Regions from separate parts of the Pseudomonas sp. NPDC089422 genome, predicted to be linked through region 2. Evidence: predicted binding sites of a transcription regulator. Region 2 holds the regulator's gene; each other region holds the start of a gene.
The links. The regulator FliA, encoded in region 2, starts transcription of late flagellar genes. The targets are predictions, from matches to a motif close to CTAAAGTTTNNNNNNNNNNNGCCGNTAA.
Positions count from the first base shown of each region.

Region 1: a site for FliA is predicted at 1,731-1,758, ahead of ACIPZ8_RS00160 (methyl-accepting chemotaxis protein). Genes of this name have one in related genera too.
Region 3: a site for FliA is predicted at 2,448-2,475, ahead of ACIPZ8_RS26435 (methyl-accepting chemotaxis protein). Genes of this name have one in related genera too.

Region 1 is NZ_JBIVHW010000001.1:31,131-38,615, forward strand. It holds gene ACIPZ8_RS00160 (methyl-accepting chemotaxis protein) at 56-1,621, opposite strand; gene acnA (aconitate hydratase AcnA) at 1,930-4,671, opposite strand; gene rlmM (23S rRNA (cytidine(2498)-2'-O)-methyltransferase RlmM) at 4,894-5,958, shown strand; gene tusA (sulfurtransferase TusA) at 6,315-6,557, shown strand; gene pdxB (4-phosphoerythronate dehydrogenase PdxB) at 6,618-7,485, shown strand, end outside.
Region 2 is NZ_JBIVHW010000005.1:256,908-264,392, forward strand. It holds gene ACIPZ8_RS11850 (chemotaxis protein CheA) at 1-768, opposite strand, end outside; gene ACIPZ8_RS11855 (protein phosphatase CheZ) at 781-1,569, opposite strand; gene ACIPZ8_RS11860 (chemotaxis response regulator CheY) at 1,588-1,962, opposite strand; gene fliA (RNA polymerase sigma factor FliA) at 2,070-2,810, opposite strand; gene fleN (flagellar synthesis regulator FleN) at 2,807-3,640, opposite strand; gene flhF (flagellar biosynthesis protein FlhF) at 3,734-5,041, opposite strand; gene flhA (flagellar biosynthesis protein FlhA) at 5,053-7,182, opposite strand.
Region 3 is NZ_JBIVHW010000019.1:58,501-65,985, forward strand. It holds gene ACIPZ8_RS26415 (LysR substrate-binding domain-containing protein) at 1-706, shown strand, start outside; gene ACIPZ8_RS26420 (MmcQ/YjbR family DNA-binding protein) at 699-1,058, shown strand; gene ACIPZ8_RS26425 (DUF1294 domain-containing protein) at 1,059-1,487, opposite strand; gene ACIPZ8_RS26430 (undecaprenyl-diphosphate phosphatase) at 1,489-2,319, opposite strand; gene ACIPZ8_RS26435 (methyl-accepting chemotaxis protein) at 2,620-4,254, shown strand; gene pnuC (nicotinamide riboside transporter PnuC) at 4,360-4,926, shown strand; gene ACIPZ8_RS26445 (AAA family ATPase) at 4,923-5,474, shown strand; gene ACIPZ8_RS26450 (hypothetical protein) at 5,772-6,203, shown strand; gene ACIPZ8_RS26455 (adhesin) at 6,205-6,789, shown strand; gene ACIPZ8_RS26460 (heme utilization protein) at 6,845-7,485, shown strand, end outside.

The DNA of each region.
Region 1 (7,485 bases), on a different contig from region 2:
GTGTAGGCGCGGCCCGGCAAGGCCGCTCCTACAGTAACCGCGCAGGCAGTGGCCTTTAGCGGTTGAACCGCTCCACCAGCGAATACTGACTGCCGGCAGTGCTGGTCAACTCTTCGCTGAGCAGCGCCGAGTGTTGCGCCTGCTCGGCTGTCTGGTCGGCCAGCTGGGCGATGGTGCTGATGTTGCGGCTGATCTCGTCGGCCACTGCAGTCTGCTCTTCGGTGGCGGCGGCAATCTGGGTCGCCATGTCAGTGATATTGGCCACTGCTTCGCTGATCCCGACCAGTGCCTGATCGGCCTGCATGACACGGTCGACGCCTTCCTGGGCCTGGCGGTGGCCGGTTTCCATGGTCAGCACGGCGTTGTTGGCCGTCTGTTGCAGCTTGGCGATCAGGCCGTGGATCTGCCCGGTCGATTCGGCGGTGCGCTGGGCCAGCTGGCGTACTTCATCGGCGACCACGGCGAAACCACGGCCCATCTCGCCAGCACGGGCCGCTTCGATGGCGGCGTTGAGCGCCAGCAGGTTGGTCTGGTCGGCGATGCCCTTGATCACATCGACCACGCCACCGATCTCGTCACTGTCCTTGGCCAGTTGGGTCACGGTCTGGCCGGTTTCGCCCACGGCGGTCGACAGGCGCTCGATGGCCTCACGGGTTTCCCCGGCGATCTGCCGGCCTTGGCTGGTCAGGCGGTTGGCTTCCTGGGTGGCGTCAGCGGTGCGTTGCACGTGGTTGGCCACTTCCTGTGTGGTGGCGGCCATCTGGTTGACGGCGGCGGCAACCTGCTCGGTTTCCACGCGTTGCCGCTCCAGGCCCGAGGAGCTCTTGTGCGCCAAGGCATCGGACTGGCGGGCCTGGTCGCTGAGGTGCTCGGCGCTGTCCTGCAGGCGGGTCAGGCAAGTCTTCATGCGCGCATCCTGGCTCAGCATGGCCATCTCCAGGCGTGCCTGTACACCACGGCTGTCGGTGTACATCTGCGCGATCAGCGGGTCGGAGGTGGTTTGTTCGGCCAGGCGCAGCAGGCGTTTCAGGCCGCGTTGCTGCCAGCTCAGGCCGAGCAGGCCGAGCGGTACCGACAGGCCGGCGGCCAGTGCGAAGCCCCACGAGTGGCCGAGCCAGTTGCCAATCAGGAAGCCGACCTGGCTGATCAGGATGAACGGCAGCCAGTCCTGCAGCACCGGCAGCCAGCGATCACGGCGCGGGATGGCAGTCTTGCCATCGTTGATGCGCTGGTACAGGGCCTCGGCACGGCGGATCTGCTCGGCGGTCGGTTTTACGCGCACCGACTCGAAACCGACGACCTGGTTGTTCTCGAAAATCGGTGTGACGTAGGCGTTGACCCAGTAGTGGTCGCCGGATTTGCAACGGTTCTTGACGATGCCCATCCACGGCAAGCCTTGCTTGAGGGTTTGCCACATGTGGGCGAACACCGCAGTCGGCACATCGGGGTGGCGCACCAGGTTGTGGGGTGCGCCAATCAGCTCTTCGCGGGTGAAACCGCTGATCTCGACAAACGCATCGTTGCAGTAGGTGATCACACCCTTGGCGTTGGTGGTGGAGATCAACCGTTGTTGGGCAGGGAAAGTCCGTTCCCTCTGGGTAATCGGCTGGTTGTTGCGCATGAGCTGAATAGTCCGTAAGGCTTTCGACAGGTATCGGCAAGCCACTGGTTTTGTTGAATGGATATTTAAATTACTTGATCTGAGGCAATTGGCCATCATCGCGATTGCGTTAAAGGCAATCGCCGTCCAGCGCTGAGAAGGTGGCTTGTTTGCCCGAGTTCATGACCGATAGCTGACAGTTCGGGCCAATGATGACCGACCGGCCATCAAAGTGCTACTGGCAAATGGCAGACTTTTCTTGTGGGCATGCGCCTCCAGCGCCGCAGGCGCGGCGCTGGAGGCAACAGGGCACTAAACGGTTCAGGAGGTCAGTTGCGAATCATCTGCCGCAGCACATAGTGCAGAATCCCTCCTGACTTGAAGTATTCCACCTCGTTAAGGGTATCGATCCGGCAGAGCACTTCGATCTGCTGCTGTTGCCCATCTTCGCGGGTGATCCGCAGCGGCAGGCTCATGCCGGGTCTGATCTGCGCGCCACTGAGGCCCAGCAGGTCGATCTGCTCCTTGCCGGTCAGCCCCAGTTGCTTGCGATCCTGCCCGGCCCTGAACTGCAGTGGCAGCACGCCCATGCCCACCAGGTTGGAGCGGTGAATGCGCTCGAAACTCTCCGCCAGCACTGCCTTGACCCCCAGCAGGTTGGTGCCTTTGGCCGCCCAGTCGCGGCTCGAGCCGGTGCCATATTCCTGGCCGGCGATCACCACCAGCGGTGTGCCTTCGGCCTGGTAACGCATGGCGGCGTCATAGATCGACAGCTTCTCGCCGCTGGGCACATGCACCGTGTTGCCACCTTCCTCGCCCGCCAGCATCTCGTTGCGGATGCGGATATTGGCGAAGGTGCCACGCATCATCACCTCGTGGTTGCCGCGCCGCGAGCCGTAAGAGTTGAAATCCCGTGGCTCCACGCCCTTGCTGCGCAGGTAGCGCCCGGCCGGGCTGTCGGCCTTGATGTTGCCGGCCGGGGAGATGTGGTCGGTGGTCACCGAGTCGCCCAGCAAGGCAAGGATGCGTGCACCCTGAATGTCCTTGATCTCGGGCAGCGGCCCGCCGATGTCATCGAAGAACGGTGGGTGCTGGATGTAGGTGGAGTCGTCCTGCCACACATAGGTCGCCGCCTGCGGTACCTCGATGGCCTGCCATTGCGCATCGCCGGCGAAGACTTCGGCGTATTCCTTATGGAACATGGCCGTGTCGACCTTGGCCACGGCGTCGGCGATTTCCTGCTGGCTTGGCCAGATGTCGCGCAGGTATACCGGCTGGCCGTCCTTGCCGGTACCCAGTGCATCCTGGGTCAGGTCGACACGCACGCTGCCGGCCAGCGCGTAGGCCACCACCAGCGGTGGCGAGGCCAGCCAGTTGGTCTTGACCAGCGGGTGCACGCGGCCTTCGAAGTTGCGGTTGCCCGAGAGGACCGAGGCGACCGTGAGGTCGGCACTGCCGATGGCTTTTTCGATGGCATCGTCCAGTGGCCCGGAGTTGCCGATGCAGGTGGTGCAGCCATAGCCGACCAGGTCGAAGCCAAGTTGGTCGAGGTAAGGGGTAAGTCCTGCGGCCTTGTAGTAATCGGTCACCACCTTGGAGCCGGGGGCCAGCGAACTCTTGACCCAGGGTTTGCGCTGCAGGCCTTTTTCCAGGGCCTTCTTCGCGACCAGGCCGGCCGCCATCATCACGCTGGGGTTGGAGGTGTTGGTGCACGAGGTAATCGCCGCGATCACCACGGCGCCGTCGCGCAGGGTGTAGGTCTGCCCGTCATGGCTGTAGTCGATTTCGCCGGCCTGATCGGCGTTGCCGACCGCCACGCCGCCACCGCCTTCACTCTCCAGGCGGCCGACCTCCTTGGCCAGCGGCTTGGGCTGCAGTTCGATGAAGTGGTCGAAGGCCTGGCGGACCTGGCCCAGGGCGACTCGGTCCTGTGGCCGCTTGGGCCCGGCCAGGCTGGCCTCGACGTCCTGCATGTCCAGGGCCAGCGTGTCGCTGAACAGCGGCTCCTGGCCAGGCAGGCGCCACAGGCCCTGGGCCTTGCAATACTGTTCGACCAGTTGCACCGTTTCGCTTGGGCGGCCGGACAGGCGCAGGTAGTCGAGGGTGACCTCGTCGGCCGGGAAGAACCCGCAGGTGGCGCCGTACTCGGGTGCCATGTTGGCGATGGTCGCGCGGTCGGCCAACGGCAGGTCGGCCAGGCCGTCGCCGTAGAACTCGACAAATTTGCCCACGACACCTTTCTTGCGCAGCATTTGCGTCACGGTCAGCACCAGGTCGGTGGCGGTGATGCCTTCGCGCAGCTTGCCGGTGAGCTTGAAGCCGATCACTTCGGGGATCAGCATCGACACCGGCTGGCCGAGCATGGCCGCTTCTGCTTCGATGCCGCCCACGCCCCAGCCAAGCACGCCTAGGCCGTTGATCATGGTGGTGTGCGAGTCGGTGCCGACCAGGGTGTCGGGGAAGGCATAGGTGCGGCCATCGGCCTCGCGGGTCCATACCGTGCGCCCTAGGTATTCCAGGTTGACCTGGTGGCAGATGCCGGTGCCCGGTGGTACCACGCGGAAGTTGTCAAATGCACTCTGGCCCCAGCGCAGGAAGGCATAGCGCTCGCCATTGCGCTGCATTTCGATGTCGACGTTCTGGGTGAAGGCCTGTGGCGTGGCGTAGCGGTCGACCATTACCGAGTGGTCGATGACCAGGTCCACCGGCGACAGCGGGTTGATCCGATGCGGGTCGCCGCCGGCCTTGGCCATGGCGGCGCGCATGGCGGCCAGGTCGACCACCGCCGGTACGCCGGTGAAGTCCTGCATCAGCACCCGCGCCGGGCGATACTGGATTTCGCGGTCGGAGCGGCGTTCCTGCAGCCAGCCGGCGAGGGCGCGCAGGTCATCGGTGGTGACGGTCTCGCCGTCTTCCCAGCGCAGCAGGTTTTCCAGCAGCACCTTGAGCGACATGGGCAGGCGCTGCAGGTCGCCAAGCTGCTGGCCGGCTTCGGCAAGGCTGTAATAGTGATAGGTGCGGTCAGCCACCTGGAGGGTCTTGAGGGTGTTCAGGCTATCGAGCGAGGGCATTGCCAACTCCTTGTGCGGCGGGGCCCGGCACGGCGGGTCGTGGCCGGTGCCACCGCGCTGTTTCGGCCCGCACGGCACGGACCTGGCTGAATGGTCAGGTTAGCTCTGTTTGGTGCCCCTGACTCTTTTCTGGACCGGCGGGGCATGTCGCAGGTTCCGATCTTCCTTTATCATCGCCGCCCTGCCGGCGCCCGTGGTGCGCCAGCCGTAGTGGAGTGAGAGATGAATACCCTGTTCATGCATTGCCGGCCCGGTTTCGAGGGTGAGGTCTGCGCCGAGATCAGCGAACATGCCGCCCAGCTGGGTGTGGCCGGTTATGCCAAGGGCAAGCCGCAGAGCGCTTGTGCCGAGTTCGTCTGTGCCGAGGCCGAAGGCGCCGCACGGCTGATGGCCCAGCTGCGCTTCGCGCAATTGATCTTCCCGCGCCAGTGGGCGCGAGGCACGTATATCGAGCTGCCGGAAACCGACCGCATCAGCGTGCTGCTGGCGCATCTGGCCGAATACCCGGTGTTCGGCAGCCTGTGGCTGGAAGTGCTGGACAGCAACGAAGGCAAGGAGCTGTCGACCTTCTGCCGCAAGTTCGAAGTGCCGCTGCGCAAGGCCCTGGAAAAGGCTGGCCGCCTGGTCGACAACACCAGCCTGCCGCGCCTGCTGCTGACGTTCATCAGCGGCCGCCGGGTATTCGTTGGTGTGGCCGAGGCGAACAACAGCGCGCTGTGGCCGATGGGTATCCCGCGCTTGAAGTTCCCGCGTGAGGCGCCTAGCCGTTCGACCCTCAAGCTGGAGGAGGCCTGGCACCAGTTCATCCCGCGTGAGCAGTGGGAGCAGCGCCTTGGCGACGACATGAAGGGTGTCGACCTGGGCGCTTCGCCAGGCGGCTGGACCTACCAGCTGGTACGCCGTGGCATGCTGGTCACGGCCATCGACAATGGGCCGATGGCCGAGAGCCTGATGGAGACGGGACTGGTAGAACACCTGATGGCGGACGGTTTCACCTGGCAGCCGAAGCAGCCGGTGGACTGGATGGTCTGTGACATCGTCGAGAAACCGGCGCGGACCACCTCGCTGATCGAGACCTGGCTGGGTGAGGGCTTGTGCCGTGAAGCGGTGGTCAACCTGAAGTTGCCGATGAAGCAGCGCTATGCCGAGGTGCGTCGGTTGCTGGACCGTATGGAGGCGACGTTCAAGGCGCGCAAGGTCAAGGTGTCAATTGCTTGCAAGCAGCTGTATCACGACCGTGAGGAAGTGACTTGCCACCTGCGTAGGCTTGATTTGAAACCGCGTTGAGGTTGCCAGGTGCATGCCTTGAGTGGTGTGTGTGCGTTGAGATCGAGCGCCGCCCGCGCGGCGCATCGCAGGCAAGCCTGCTCCTACATCTGTCTCGGGCCAGTCAGGCCTGTGCCATTCGCGCGCGGACCCTTGGCGTATGGCATGCCATCGCGTCGTACAGACAAGGGGCCGCGCGCCATTGTCTCTGGAATAATTGGCCCGAAACATATGTAGGAGCAGGCTTGCCTGCGATGCGCCGCGCGGGCGGCGCTCGATCTCAACGCACACGCACCACTCAAGGCATGCACCAGCGTCCCACCTCTTGGTCGACACGAGCGGATGCGCCACAATAGCGATCATTTGCGGAGCCCCCCATGACTGATTTCACCCCCGATGCCATCCTCGACGCCACCGGCCTGAACTGCCCGGAACCGGTGATGATGCTGCACCAGCACGTGCGTAACCTGGCCGCTGGCGGCCTGCTCAAGGTTATCGCTACCGACCCGTCGACCCGCCGTGACATCCCCAAGTTCTGCAACTTCCTCGGCCACGAATTGCTGCAGCAGCAGGAAGAAGCCGGTACCTACCTGTACTGGATCCGCAAGAAAGCTGACTGAACCGCGCTGGAACACACCTCGCGTAGCGCCTACACTGCGCTCCCCAGACAGGAGAGCGCCATGCTGATAGTTGCCGACGAGAATATCCCGCTGCTCGATGCCTTCTTTGAAGGCTTCGGCGAGATCCGCCGTTATCCCGGCCGCAGCCTCGACGCCGCCAGCGTCAAGGACGCCGATGTGCTGCTGGTGCGCTCGGTGACCAAGGTCGACCGGCAACTGCTTCAAGGCAGCAAGGTGCGCTTTGTCGGCACCTGCACCATCGGCACCGACCACCTGGACCTGGACTACTTCGCCGAAGCCGGCATCCACTGGAGCAGCGCGCCGGGTTGCAATGCCCGTGGCGTGGTCGATTACGTGCTGGGCAGCCTGCTGACCCTGGCCGACCTGGATGGCGTGGCACTGGCAAAACGCACCTACGGTGTGGTGGGGGCCGGCGAAGTCGGTGGCCGCCTGGTGCGTGTGCTGCACGGCCTGGGCTGGAAGGTGCTGGTCTGCGACCCGCTGCGCCAGGCCGCCGAGGGCGGCGACTTCGTCAACCTGGCGACGATCCTTGAACAATGCGACGTGATCAGCCTGCACACCCCGCTGCAACGGGGCGGTGAGCATCCGACCTGGCATTTGCTCGGTGCAGCGCAACTGGCGCAGCTGCGCCCCGGCGCCTGGCTGATCAACGCCAGCCGCGGGCCGGTGGTGGATAACGCGGCGCTACGCGAGCTGCTGCTGGATCGCGAAGATGTGCACGCGGTGCTCGATGTCTGGGAAGGCGAGCCGCAGGTCGACCTGCAACTGGCAGACCTGTGCACCCTGGCCACGCCGCACATTGCCGGCTACAGCCTGGATGGCCGCCAGCGTGGCACGGCGCAGATCTACCAGGCCTTGTGCCGCTACCTGGCTAAAGCCGAAGAAGTGCAGCTGGCCGACCTGCTGC
Region 2 (7,485 bases):
GGTGGCAGCCGGCAAGGCATCGGCCTGGAAGGTGCCCTTGCCGTGCAACTGGTCCAGCAACGACTCGAATTCTTCGTCGGTGATCTCGTCGCTCACCGGCGCACTGCCATCGACCAGCGCTTCGGTGGCGGCCACTTCGGGCGAGAACTGGCCCTTGCCATGCAATTGATCGAGCAGCGATTCGAACTCGGCGTCGGTGATGTCGTCACCCGCGCCGCCCAGGGTCTCGCCCTGCAGCTGTTCTTCGGCTGCGGCCGCTTCGGCCTTGACCGCGTCGAGCGAGTCGAGCAGCTGCTCGAACTCGGTGTCGGTAATGTCCGCCTCGGCAGCCACCGGCTCCGGCGCAGCTTCGACCACCGCTGCCGGGGCGTCGGCGCTGGCAGGTTCCGCCAGGCGCGACAGGGCCGCCAGCAGCTCCGGCGTGGCCGGGGTCACTTCGCTGCGCTCACGCACCTGGCCGAACATGCTGTTGACCGTGTCCAGTGCTTCGAGCACCACATCCATCAGTTCCGCGTCGACCCGGCGCTCACCTTTGCGCAGGATGTCGAACACGTTCTCGGCAATGTGGCAGCATTCCACCAGCTCGTTCAGCTGAAGGAAGCCGGCGCCCCCTTTTACAGTGTGGAAACCGCGAAAGATCGCATTGAGCAGGTCGGCATCGTCGGGCCGGCTTTCCAGCTCGACCAGTTGCTCGGACAGTTGCTCAAGAATTTCGCCGGCTTCTACCAGGAAATCCTGAAGGATTTCTTCATCGGCGCCGAAGCTCATTAAACGTGCTCCTTAAAAACCCAGGCTGGACAGCAGATCGTCGACGTCGTCCTGACCGGACACAACGTCTTCACGCTTATCGGCATGAATCTGCGGACCTTCACCCCGAGTCGGATGTTTTTCTTGATCTTTTTCAGCGCGCAGCTGCTGGTGGTCATGTTCGATACCGGCAAAACGGTCGACCTGACTGGCCATCAGCACGAGCTTGAGCAGATTGCTTTCCACTTCGGTGACCAGCGCCGTCACGCGCTTGATCACCTGGCCGGTCAGGTCCTGATAGTCCTGGGCCAGCAGAATGTCGTTGAGGTGGCCGGCGACCTTGCGGTTACCCTCGGCGCTGAGCGTCAGGAAACTGTCGACGCGCTTGACCAGGTCGCGGAACTCCGGCGCTGCGACTTCGCGGCGCATGAAGCGCTGCCAGTCGACGCTCAGGCCTTGCGCCTCGGCTGCCAGCTCGTTGAGCACCGGCGTGCTCTCCTCCACCAGGTCCATGGTGCGGTTGGCAGCGCCCTCGGTGAGCTTGACCACGTAGGACAGGCGCTCGGTGGCGTCGGTGATCTGCGAGACTTCCTCGGCCTGCGGCATGCGCGGGTCGATCTGAAAGCTGACGATCGCGCTGTGCAGTTCACGGGTGAGCTTGCCGACTTCCTGGTACAGGCCACGGTCGCGGGTCTGGTTGAGCTGATGAATCAGCTGCACCGCGTCGCCGAAACGGCCCCGTTCCAGGCTCTCGACCAGCTCCTGAGCATGTTTCTTCAGGGTCGACTCGAACTCCCCCAAAGACGTCTGTGTTGATTCCATGGCGCCCCCTGACGTGACTCAGCCGTTGACGCGTTCGAAGATCTTCTCGATCTTTTCTTTGAGCACCTGGGCGGTGAACGGCTTGACCACGTAACCATTGACGCCGGCCTGGGCCGCTTCGATGATCTGGTCGCGCTTGGCTTCGGCGGTCACCATCAGCACCGGCATGGTCTTCAGGCGATCGTGGGCACGGACCTTGCGCAGCAGGTCGATACCGGTCATGCCAGGCATGTTCCAGTCAGTCACCAGGAAGTCGTAATGGCCGCTTTCGAGCATCGGCAGCGCGGTGGTGCCGTCATCGGCTTCATCGGTGTTGGTGTAGCCCAGGTCACGCAACAGGTTCTTGATGATCCGCCGCATCGTCGAAAAGTCGTCAACGATGAGGATTTTCATATCTTTGTTCAAGTAGACCTCCAAGCAGTCTCAAACGCGCTCGGCCCCGAGCACGCGTATTCATTCAATTCGGTACAACGTAGAAAACGACTGCAACGACCCTTGGCTCAACGCGCCCGCCATTCCCCCAGGCGGCTGCGCAGGCGCGCGGCACACTGGCTGTGCAACTGGCTGACACGCGATTCGCTGACCCCCAGCACCTCACCGATTTCCTTGAGGTTCAGCTCTTCGTCGTAGTACAGCGCCAGCACCAGGCGCTCACGCTCCGGAAGGTTGGCGATCGCATCGGTCAGGGCAGCCTGGAAGCGCTCGTCCTCCAGATCGCGCGACGGCTCGACCTGGCCACTGGCGCCGTCCTCGTGCAACCCTTCGTGCTCGCCGTCCTGCAACAGGTCGTCGAAACTGAACAGGCGGCTGCCCAAGGTATCGTTCAGGATCCCGTAGTAATCATCGAGACTCAATTGGAGTTCGGCAGCAACTTCATGATCTTTAGCGTCGCGGCCCGTTCTTGCTTCCACGGCGCGCATCGCGTCACTGACCATGCGCGTATTGCGGTGCACCGAACGCGGTGCCCAATCGCCCTTGCGGACCTCGTCGAGCATCGCCCCGCGGATGCGGATGCCGGCGTAGGTTTCGAAGCTGGCGCCCTTGCTGGCGTCGTACTTGTTGGCCACTTCCAGCAGGCCGATCATGCCGGCCTGGATCAGGTCCTCGACCTGGACGTTGGCCGGCAGGCGTGCCAGCAAGTGGTAGGCGATGCGCTTGACCAGCGGCGCGTAGCGTTCCACCAGCTCGAACTGGGCGTCTTTCGACGCCTTGCTGTACATCTTGAAGCCGCTCGCGTTCATAGCACAGGTCCTGCGCTGGTGGGTTGCACCAGGCGCTCGACAAAGAACTCAAGGTGGCCGCGCGGGTTGGCCGGCAGCGGCCAGCTGTCGACCTTCTGCGCGATGGCCTTGAAGGCCAGGGCACACTTGGAGCGAGGGAAAGCCTCGTACACCGCGCGCTGTTTCTGCACCGCCTTGCGCACGCTCTCGTCATACGGCACGGCGCCGACGTATTGCAGGGCGACGTCAAGGAAGCGGTCGGTGACCTTGGTCAACTTGGCGAACAGGTTGCGCCCTTCCTGCGGGCTCTGCGCCATGTTGGCCAGCACACGGAAACGGTTCATGCCGTAGTCGCGATTGAGCAGTTTGATCAGCGCGTAGGCGTCGGTGATCGAGGTTGGCTCGTCGCACACCACCAGCAGCACTTCCTGCGCCGCGCGCACGAAGCTGACTACCGAGTCACCGATACCCGCAGCGGTGTCGATCACCAGCACGTCGAGGTTGTCGCCGATCTCGCTGAAGGCCTGTATCAGCCCGGCATGCTGGGCCGGGGCCAGGTGCACCATGCTCTGGGTGCCGGAGGCGGCCGGCACGATGCGCACACCGCCAGGCCCCTGCAACAGCACATCACGCAGCTCGCAGCGCCCCTCGATGACATCGGCCAGGGTGCGTTTCGGGGTGAGGCCAAGCAATACGTCGACATTGGCCAGGCCAAGGTCGGCGTCCAGCAACATCACCCGGCGGCCGAGTTCGGCCAGCGCCAGGGACAGGTTCACTGAAACGTTAGTCTTGCCGACGCCACCTTTGCCACCGGTGACGGCGATCACCTGTACGGGATGCATGCTACCCATGTTCGTTGTTTACCTTGTCTCGCTTGGACCCAAGCCACACGCGGGGTAGCACTGCCAACCCCGGAATGTAGGTACTTTGCATACGCTTCATCCTCAACCTGCGCGCCGCGGGTTGTGGTAGAGATCAGCGAACATGTCGGCCATCGCCTCTTCGCTGGGCTCGTCCTGCAGCTGCACGTTCACCGCGCGGGTCACCAGCTGGTGCGGGCGCGGCAGGTGCAGGTCGTCAGGAATGCGCGGGCCGTCGGTGAGGTAGGCCACGGGCAGTTCATGACTGATGGCCAGGCTCAGCACGTCGCCGAGGCTCGCCGTTTCATCGAGTTTGGTCAGGATGCATCCGGCCAGGCCGCAGCGCTTGTAGCTGTGGTAGGCAGCGGTCAGCACCTGCTTCTGGCTGGTGGTGGCCAGCACCAGGTAGTTCTTCGCGGCAATGCCACGGCCGGCCAGGGTTTCCAGCTGCATGCGCAGGGCCGGGTCGCTGGCTTGCAGGCCGGCGGTATCGATCAGCACCACGCGCTTGCGCAGCAGCGGCTCCAGCGCGGCGGCCAACGACTGGCCCGGATCGACGTAGGTCACCGGTACGTTGAGGATGCGCCCCAGGGTCTTGAGCTGCTCCTGGGCACCGATGCGGAAACTGTCCATGCTCACCAGGGCCAGGTTCTGCGGGCCGTACTTGAGCACGTAACGCGCTGCCAGCTTGGCCAGGGTGGTGGTCTTGCCCATGCCGGCCGGGCCGACCATGGCGATCACGCCGCCCTCTTCGATCGGTTCGACCTGCGGCACTTCGATCATCCGTGCCAGGTGCGCCAGCAGCATGCGCCAGGCCTGGCGCGGCTCTTCGATGCCATTGGTGAGGTCGAGCAGTTCGCGGGCGATCGGGCCGGACAGGCCAATGCGCTGCAGGCGACGCCAGAGGTTGGCCTGGGCCGGTTTGCTGCCCTGCAGCTGGTTCCAGGCCAACGAGCCGAGCTGCACTTCGAGCAGCTCACGCAGGCCCGACAGCTCCGAGCGCATGGCGTCGAACAGGCGCGGGTCGACCGGGGCCGGAGCAGGCGCGGCAGCCGCTGCCGGGGCATCGACATGCGCTTCGATCAATGGCTCGGCGGCGGTCAGCGACTGGCCGGCGAACAATTGGCGGTTGCCTTCGCTGGCCTCGGCGCGGTTGTCCAGCTCGGCCTGGGCAGTGGCGATGCGCGACTGGGTCTTGCGCAGCTCTTCTTCCAGCTCGACGTTGGGCACGCGCGGGGCCAGCGCGGACAGCTTGTAGTCCAGCGCGGCGGTCAGCTCGACACCACCGGCGATGCGGCGGTTGCCGATGATGGCGGCATCGGAGCCCAGCTCATCACGAACCAGCTTCATGGCCTGACGCATATCGGCGGCGAAAAAACGCTTGACTTGCATAACCCACTACCTCAGCCGTTGGGGCCCACTGTGGCAACGATGGTGACTTGCTTGTTATCCGGTATTTCCTGATACGCCAGAACATGCAAATTCGGTACAGCCAGGCGGCCGAAGCGCGACAACATGGCACGGATCGGGCCAGCTACCAGAAGAATGGCCGGTTGGCCTTGCATTTCCTGGCGCTGGCAGGCGTCGATCAGCGAACGCTGCAGCTTTTCGGCCATGCTCGGCTCAAGAAGAACACCGTCTTCCTGACCTTGCCCGGCCCTTTGCAAACTATTGAGCAAGATCTGTTCCAACCTTGGCTCAAGGGTGATCACAGGCAGCTCGGACTCAACGCCGACAATGCTTTGGACGATGGCACGACACAATCCGACGCGCACTGCCGCCACCAGCGCGGCGGTATCTTGACTCTTGTTGGCATTGTTGGCGATGGCCTCGGCAATACTGCGGATGTCACGCACCGGCACTTGCTCTGACAACAACGCCTGCAGGACCTTGAGCAGCCCCGACAAGGAAATGACACCAGGCACCAGCTCTTCTGCAAGTTTAGGCGAAGCCTTGGACAATACCTGCAACAGCTGCTGGACCTCTTCGTGACCGATCAGCTCGTGGCAGTGCTTCTGCAGGATCTGGTTGAGGTGGGTGGCAACCACGGTACTGGCGTCGACCACGGTATACCCCAGCGACTGCGCCTGGGCGCGCTGGCCGATGTCGATCCACACCGCCTCGAGGCCGAATGCCGGGTCGCGCGCGGCGATACCGTTGAGGGTGCCGAACACCTGCCCCGGGTTGATCGCCAGCTCGCGGTCCGGGTAGATCTCGGCTTCGGCGAGAATCACGCCCATCAGCGTCAGGCGATAGGCGCTGGGCTGCAGGTCGAGGTTGTCGCGGATGTGCACGGTCGGCATGAGGAAGCCCAGGTCCTGGGAAAGCTTCTTGCGCACCCCCTTGATCCGCGCCAGCAGCTGGCCACCCTGGTTGCGGTCGACCAGCGGAATCAGGCGGTAGCCGACTTCCAGGCCGATCATGTCGATCGGCGTCACGTCGTCCCAGCCCAGCTCCTTGGTTTCCAGCGCGCGCTGCGGCGACGGCAGCAGGTCCTGCTGGCGCTGCGCCTCCTTCTGCGCTTCGACCTTGGCCTTCTGCTGCTTCTTCCACACCAGGTAGGCACCACCACCGGCCAGCAGGCCGAGGCTGAGGAAGGCAATGTGCGGCATGCCCGGCACCAGGCCCATGATGATCATCAGTCCCGCGGACACACCCAGCGCCTTGGGCGAGTCGAACATCTGGCGGTTGATCAGCTTGCCCATGTCCTCGGAGCCCGAGGCCCGGGTGACCATGATCGCGGCAGCGGTAGACAGCAGCAGTGATGGCAATTGCGCCACCAAACCGTCACCGATGGTCAGCAAGGCGTAGACCTTGCCCGCATCGCTGAACGACATGTTGTGTTGCAGCATACCGATCAGCATGCCGCCGATCAGGTTGATGAAGAGGATCAGCAGGCCGGCGATGGCGTCACCGCGGACGAACTTGCTGGCACCGTCCATCGAACCGTAGAACTCGGCCTCCTGGGCCACCTCGGCGCGGCGCGTCTTGGCCTGGGCCTGGTCGATCAGGCCGGCGTTGAGGTCGGCGTCGATCGCCATCTGCTTGCCGGGCATCGCGTCGAGGGTGAAGCGCGCGCTCACCTCGGAAATACGCCCGGCACCTTTGGTCACCACCACGAAGTTGATGATCATGAGGATGGCGAACACCACCGCACCCACGACGTAATTGCCGCCGATCACCACCTCACCGAAGGCCTGGATCACTTTACCGGCAGCGCCGTGGCCCTCCTGGCCATGGAGCATGACCACCCGCGTGGAGGCCACGTTCAGCGCCAGGCGCAGCAAGGTCGCCACCAGCAGGATGGTCGGGAACGCGGCGAAGTCCAGCGGGCGCAGGGCGTACACACAGACCAGCAGGACCACGATCGACAGGGCGATGTTGAAGGTGAAGAAAACGTCGAGCAGGAACGGCGGTATCGGCAACATCATCATTGCCAACATCACCAGCAGCAGCAACGGCACGCCCAGGTTGCCCCGGCCGAGCCCGGCCAGGTTGTTGCGGGCGTTGCTGATTAACTGAGTGCGATCCACCGCGAGTCCTCTTGATGCAAAACTTTGACGCCCAAGGGGCGCTTGGGCGTGGCTTTGCAAGAAGCCTTCCAACTTTGCTCGCCTTTAGGTAGTTGGCGCCTGAGAGATCGAGCGCCGCCCGCGCGGCGCATCGCAGGCAAGCCTGCTCCTACATCTGTTTCGGGCCAATTAATCCTGAGGTAATGGCGCGCGTCCCCTTGGCGCATGGCTCGATATCGAGGAGAGCAAAGAAGGCGCTCGCGCGCGATGGCGCAGGCGTTATTGGCCCGAAATAGATGTAGGAGCAGGCTTGCCTGCGATGCG
Region 3 (7,485 bases), on a different contig from region 2:
GCACCATTGCCAGGCCATGCTGCTGGAGGCCGAGGCCGCCGACGAGGTGGTCGCGAGCATGAGCAGCGAGCCGCGCGGGCGCCTGCGCGTGTCGTGCCCGGTAGCCCTGGCCCATGCGTTTCTGCCGGAGGTGATCAGCCGCTTCCTCGAACAGTACCCCCAGGTGCAGCTGGACATGGTCCTGCTCAACCGCCGTGTCGACCTGATTTCCGAAGGCATCGACGTCGCCCTGCGCGTACGCGACCTGGGCGACGAAGACCCGGCACTGGTGACCCGCCGGCTGCGCCAGGCGCAGATGCAGCTGGTGGCCGCCCCCGGCTTTGCCGACCATATCCGCGAGCCCGCCGAGCTGGCCACGCTGCCGGTGCTGGGCGCCGCCGAAGCCGACCGGCTGGTGCACTTCCGCTTGCTCGGGCCCAATGGCCGTCAGCAGGAGATCGCCCTGGAGCCACGCTTGGCCATTGACGATTTCGTCGTGCGCAACGCCGCCGTGCGCGCCGGGCTGGGCTTTACCGCCCTGCCCAGCATGTTCTGCGAAGAGGAGCTGGAACGCGGCGAACTGGTGAGGCTGCTGCCAGACTGGTCATTGCCAGGCGGCTACCTGCAGGCGGTCTACCCTCATCGGCGTGGCTTGTTGCCAGCCGTGCGGGCCTGGATAGACCACCTGGCGGCATCGTTCGAAGCGTGTGGGGAGCGTTATGTCTAAGCAAAAAATCACCGAGGATCAGGTGGCCGCGTTCTGCCTGAGCCTGCCGGGCGCGCGGGAAGACTACAAATGGGGCGGCATCCGGGTGTTTTCCGTGGCCGGCAACAAGATGTTCGCGGTGCTCGACCTGGCCGGGGCGGGGTTGTCGTTCAAGGTGGCCGATGAACTGTTTCTGGGCTATTGCGACCGGCCTGGCGTGCGGCCGGCGCCTTATCTGGCACGGGCGAAGTGGATCAGCATGGCGCCACCCTACCCCATGGGCCGGGATGAACTGTGCGACCTGCTGCAGCGCTCGCACCAGCTGGTGGTGCGACGGCTGCCAAAACGGCTGCAGGCAGGCCTGCTTAGCTGATCAGTTGAACGGCAGGAAACGGCTGCCCAGGAACAGATAGTCGAGCCAGAACACCTGGTGCAGCAGCACGATGCCCCAGAACACCAACTGGTAGGACAGTTTGCGGGTCTTGTGCCGGAACAGCTGCTGGGCAACCAGCGCGCCGGGCCAACCCCCCAGCAACTCGCTGGCATGCAGGACCTTTTCAGGCGTGCGCCAGGTGTCGCCCTGGGCCTGGCGCTTGTCCTGCCAGTACAGCAGCAGGCTGACCAGGCTGACCAGCGGGTACAACGCCAGTGGCACCCAGGTCTGCCCGTTCCAGCCCATCTGTGCCGCGCCAAGCAACGGCAACAGGCACAGCCCCCCCAGCAGCAACAGCTTCAGGCGCGCATTGCGCACGCCCGCTGTGCGTTGAGCGCCGCGTGGCGCCGTGTGCTGTGCCCGTGCCATGTCAGCTGTGCGCCGTCGACCAGTCGACCCAGCCGAACTGCCAGGTCGCCAGGATCAGCAGACCAAACACAATGCGGTACCAGGCAAAGGCCGCATAGCTGTGGTTGGCGATGAACTTCAGCAACGCCCGCACGGCAATCATGGCGAAGATGAACGAGGTCACGAAGCCGAGGGCGAACACCGGCAGGTCGCTCGGCTCGAACAGGTGGCGGTACTTGTAGCCCGAATAGACCGCCGCTCCGACCATGGTCGGCATCGCCAGGAAGAACGAGAACTCGGTGGCCGCCTTGCGCGACAGGCCGAACAGCAGGCCGCCGATGATGGTGGAACCGGAGCGCGAGGTCCCCGGGATCATCGCCAGGCACTGTACGAAGCCGATCTTCAGGGCATGGGTCCAGCGCATGTCGTCGACATGGTCCACCGCCACGGTGTGTTGGCGACGTTCAGCCCAGAGCATGATCACGCCACCGATTACCAGCGCCGTCGCCACGGTGATCGGGTTGAACAGGTATTCGTGGATCAGGTCGGCGAACAGCACGCCCAGCACCACCGCCGGCATGAACGCCAGCAGCAGGTTACCGGTGAAACGCCGGGCCTTCGGCTGGCTGGCCAGGCCGAACACCACTTCGAGGATCTTGCCGCGAAACTCCCACACGACTGCCAGGATAGCCGCCAGCTGGATGATGATGTTGAACGCCATGGCCCGTTCGCCACCGAACCCGATCAGGTCGGCGACGATGATCTGGTGGCCGGTACTGGAAATCGGCAGGAACTCAGTGAGCCCCTCGACCACACCTAAGATGATTGCCTGGAAGGCGGTCCAAAAATCCATTATTCCCCCGATGAAGCACTGCTGCTTGCAGGCTCCTTGTTCTTGGTTTGCTTGTGATTGCCGCACGCGGCGCGGCCTTTTTTACAGCGACTGCTGGGACCTGCGCCAGGGGAAACGTTCACCCCGGCTAAAGGTTTCATCTTGCGCGGCCGAGATCCTATCAAAGCGGCAAGGCAAAGGCTCGTGCGGCCTGCGGCAGAGTAACCGATAACTAGCACTTAGCCATTAGTCGAGTGCCTGCCGCCTGCAAAGCATGTTTCGATGCACCTGAATAAAAAGAACAAGGCAGGAGTGGATTCGATGAAGGCATTGCGGTCGATGTCGATCAGCCGTCGTCTGTGGCTGATTCTGGTGGTTGCGGTGGGCATGCTGGTGGTGCTTGGCCTGCTGATGCTGCGCCAGATCCATGGCGACCTGTACCAGGCCAAGGCGGAGAAGACCCGCCACGTGGTGCAGACCGCCGCGGGTGTGCTGGCCTACTACCAGGGCCTGGAAGCCGCCGGCACGCTCAGCCGCGAGGCGGCCCAGCAGCAGGCGCTACAAGTGGTGCGGGCGCTGCGCTACGACCAGAACGACTATTTCTGGATCAACGACCTCGGGCCGAAGATGATCATGCATCCGGCCAACCCCAAGCTCGATGGCCAGGACCTCTCCGCCATTCGCGACCCGGACGGCTTCGCCGTGTTCAACGAGATGGTCGCCCTCGCCCGCAGCCAGGGCGCCGGCCCGGTCGACTACCGCTGGCCCAAGCCGGGTGCCAGCGAACCGGTGGCCAAGACTTCCTATATCCAGCTGTTCCAACCCTGGGGCTGGATCATCGGCTCCGGCGTCTACGTCGATGATGTGCAGGCCGAATTCGCCCGCCAGTTGCGCGATGCCTCGCTGGTCGGCCTGTGCATCGCCTTGCTGATGGCCCTGGTGGTCAGGCTCATCGCCCGCAGCATTGCCCGCCCCTTGCAGGAAGCGGTGCAGGCCATGGGCAACATTGCCAGCGGCGAAAGCGACCTGACCCGCCGCCTGGACACCCACGGCCGGGACGAGATCACCCACCTGGGCCAGCACTTCAACCAGTTCAACGGCAAACTGCAAGGGGTGGTCGGCCAGTTGCAGGGCGCCGCCCACGCCCTGGCGCAGTCGGCCGGGCACGTTGGCGACAATGCTGGCGCCGCCGAGCAGCACAGCGCCCGGCAGTCGCAGCAGATGGACCAGGTGGCAACGGCGGTCAACGAGGTCACCTATGCCGTGCAGGATGTGGCCAAGACAGCCGAACAGGCCGCCGGTGAGATGCGCGCCGCGCAGCAGCAGGTGGTGCACGGCCAGCAGGCCATTCACGGCAGCCTGCAGCAGATCGACCGCCTCTCGGAAACCATCGAACAGGCCGTGCAGGTCATCCGTGATCTGGCCGGGCACAGCACCAGGATCGGCGGCGTGCTGGAGGTGATCCGCGCCATCGCCGAGCAGACCAACCTGCTCGCCCTCAACGCTGCCATCGAAGCCGCTCGCGCCGGCGAACAGGGCCGCGGCTTCGCCGTGGTCGCCGACGAGGTGCGCCTGCTGGCGCAACGTACCGCGCAGTCGACGGCCGAGATCCACACCATGATCGAGCACCTGCAAGGCCAGTCCGATGCGGCGGTCAAGGCCATCGACACCAGCAGCGAGGCTTCGCGCCAGACCGTGCAGCAAGCCCGCGAGGCCGGTTCCAGCCTCGATGCCATCAGCCAGGCGCTGCACAACCTCACCGCCCTCAACGCCTCGATCGCCAGTGCCACCTTGCAGCAGTCGCATGTGGTCGAGGAGATCAACCGCAATGTGCTGGACACCGCCGGCTTGTCGCAGCAGGCCGCCGATGCCGCGCGCCAGTCCAGTGATGCCGGTGCGGCCCTGGGGCAGTTGAGCGAGGAGCTTGAACAACTGTTGCGCCAGTTCCGGGTCTGAACCGGCCATGATCACCGGCCCGTGAGCGGGCCGGTCTGGTTGCGCGCTACACCTCTCGCCCTGCGCAAGCTACAATCGCCGCCCTTTGCCAACCAAGGATCGCCGATGTCCGGCCTCGAACTCATCGCCGCCGTGCTCGGCGTCACCGCCGTGTGGCTCACCGTCAAGCAGAACGCCTGGTGCTGGCCGATCGGCCTGGTCATGGTGCTCATCTATGGCTGGCTGTTCTACGAAGTGAAGCTGTACTCGGGCATGCTGCTGCAGCTGGCCTACGCCGTGCTGCAGCTATACGGCTGGTGGCAGTGGAAGCGCCCGGAGCGGGTCGAGGACGCTCGCCAGGTCTCGCGCCTGCCAGCCCGGGCACTGGTTGGCGGGTTGCTCGCAGGGCTGCTGCTGAGCGTGGCACTCGGTGCGGCAATGGCCGGCTGGACCGATGCCGCCCTGCCCTGGCTGGATGCCACGTTGACCGGCTTCAGCCTGGTCGCGCAACTGTGGATGGCGCAGAAGCGCGTGCAGTGCTGGCCGCTATGGATCGTGGTGGATGTGGTCTATGTCGGCCAGTACCTGCACCAGCAGCTGTACTTCACGGCCGGGTTCTTTGCCGTACTGACGCTGATCGCGGTACGCGGCTGGCTGGAATGGCGCCGTGACCCGGCCTTGGTGCACGCTTGAAAGTCCTGGTGCTGTGCGGCCCCGAATCCAGCGGCAAAAGCTGGCTCAGCGGTGAAATCCAGGCGCATTTCGGCGGCATCGTGGTGGGCGAGTACGTACGCCACTTCATCGACCAGGAATGTCGCGACACCTGCTATGCCGATATTCCCACCATCGCCCGCGGCCAATTGGCCTGGGAAGACCAGGCCCGTGAGCAGGCACCTGAACTGCTGATCCTCGATACCCACCTGCTCAGCAACATGCTGTGGAGCCATGCCCTGTTCGACGCTTGCCCGCCCTGGCTGGAACAGGCGTTGCTTGCCCGCCGCTACGACCTGCACCTGCTGCTCAGCCCGCAAGGGGTGGGGTGGGTCGCCGATGGTCAGCGCAGCCAACCGGAGCTTGCCGACCGCCAGGTGTTCTTCGATGACAGCCGCCGCTGGCTGGAGCACCATGGGCGACCGCTGCAGATCATCGAGGGAGACTGGCCACAACGCAGTGCGACGGCCCTGCTCGCGGTTCAGCGCCTGTTGCAGGGAAAACCCCCGCTCTGCCCTACCGAGTGTTAACCCCATGACACACCTGGCTGGGGCCAAGCCCCCGTTTCTGTGGGCTCCCAGCCATTTGTGGAGGCAGTGTCAAGGTGGTGAAACATTCGTGAAAAAAGCCCTTCGAGTAACGCAAATGCTGGGCCAAACGCCAATTCACTGAAAATCTGTCTCAGCCCTGATACAGCAAATTGACAGTTACTTCAGGCAATGCGCTCAACCTGCTGATTTTCAATAAATATCCAAAAACGGCACGGCTTTCGCTCTCCTCCTTCGCAACGCTGAACAAGACCAGCGCTCGCAGAAGGAGTAGCCGTCATGGGGAAACTGGATAAAGGCGTTCTTCGCCTGTTGCTGGTCGGTTGTGTACTAGGTACGGCGCTGCCCGCACAAGCCGACAACGGCATCATCGTGATCACCCGCGATGTGCAGCCACGCATGGCCATTCGTGCGCCACTTGCGCCCGACCCCTACCCTACCACCGCCAATGCCAACCCCTCCGCGCAAGTCCTCAAGCAGACCAACGAATTGAGCGATGGCGACTTCGCCAGCATTACCAGCGGCACGGGGATTTCCTCGCTGATAACCCAGCAGACCGACAACCTCGGCGGCCAGATTGGCAACCAGACGCAGCTGTCGAACCAGGCAGCCGGCCGTGGCACCGGTTCGGGCAACGGCATTTCCAACATGGTCAACTCGAGCGTCCAGCGCGGCCTTGCCCCACTGCAGATCCTCACGGGAGGCAAATGAGATGAGGCAGACGCTGTTTATCCTGGCCCTGTTGAGCAGTGCTACGGCGCTGGCGCAATCACCCTCCCCGGTTCCCGTGATCAACGACGCCAACATCGACAGTTCCGGCGCGCAGTACCAAGGCAACTTCAGCGTCAACCAGGCCGCAGGCGATGGCCAACAGCAAGCCAACGCCCGGGCGATCGCCACCGGCCACGAGGCTGCCGCGACCACGCAGATCCGCCAACGCCAGCTGTCCATCGTCGACCCCAACATGGGCGCCAGCGCCAGTATCCAGGGCAATGCCTTCAGCCATGGCAGCGGCGCACTGGGCGTCAACCAGAGTGCGGGCGCTGCGACCCAGCAGGCCAACGCCCTGCGCATCAGCATCAGTACACAACCGCAAAGCATCGATGACAGCGTCCTGCTGCAACAGAACGTGGCGCTGATCAACAGCTCCGATCCATCTGATACCTCACCCGGCTATCGCCATGTCACCACCGGTGACCAGGCATTCACCGGTAGCCGCGGGGTCATCCAGCTGAATCAGAGCGCCGGGGTGGGCAACCAGACGGCAAACACCCTGAGCGTAAGGGTCGCGAACTGACCCTGTTAGGTAGGTACAGGTAGAACAACACTTAACCTAAAGACGGAGAAACACCATGAAACCCTCGATGGCAATCAAGCCTCTGGTTTTCGCAATTGCTGCGGTCATGGCTGTTGCTGCACAAGCGGATCAGAACAATCGTCGTGATCACGACCACCACAACAACCACCACCGGCAAATGGACAAAGCGGTCTACACCAACGCCACTGCCACTGCCACTGACTCCCAGAGAAGCACCGGCAACACCATTCGCAACCAAGGCACCATCAACGAAGCCGAAATGAGCAGCTCTGGTGCTGGCGCAAGCGGCAACGTGGGTGTCAACGTGGCCGCCGGTAACGGCAACCAGCAGGATAACGCTGCGGCCATCGCCAACACTTCGTCCAACAATGCCGACATCGACAACAGCTTCGTCTTCGGCACTGCCACGGCGACCGCTGAAGTTACCCAGCGCAGCAACAACAACACCGTCCACAACTGGTCGACCCAAAGCTCCGCCGTCATGAGTGGCTCGGCCGACGGTAGCAGCGGCAACATCGGTATCAACATTGCTGGCGGCGACCTGAACCAGCAAAAAAATACCATGGCCATCGCCAACAACGCCGCACCTATCGGCAACTCCACCGCAACTGCCTCGGCCGACCAGAACGGCCCCGGCCTGACGGTGAACAACAATGCCGACCGCACCTACCGGGT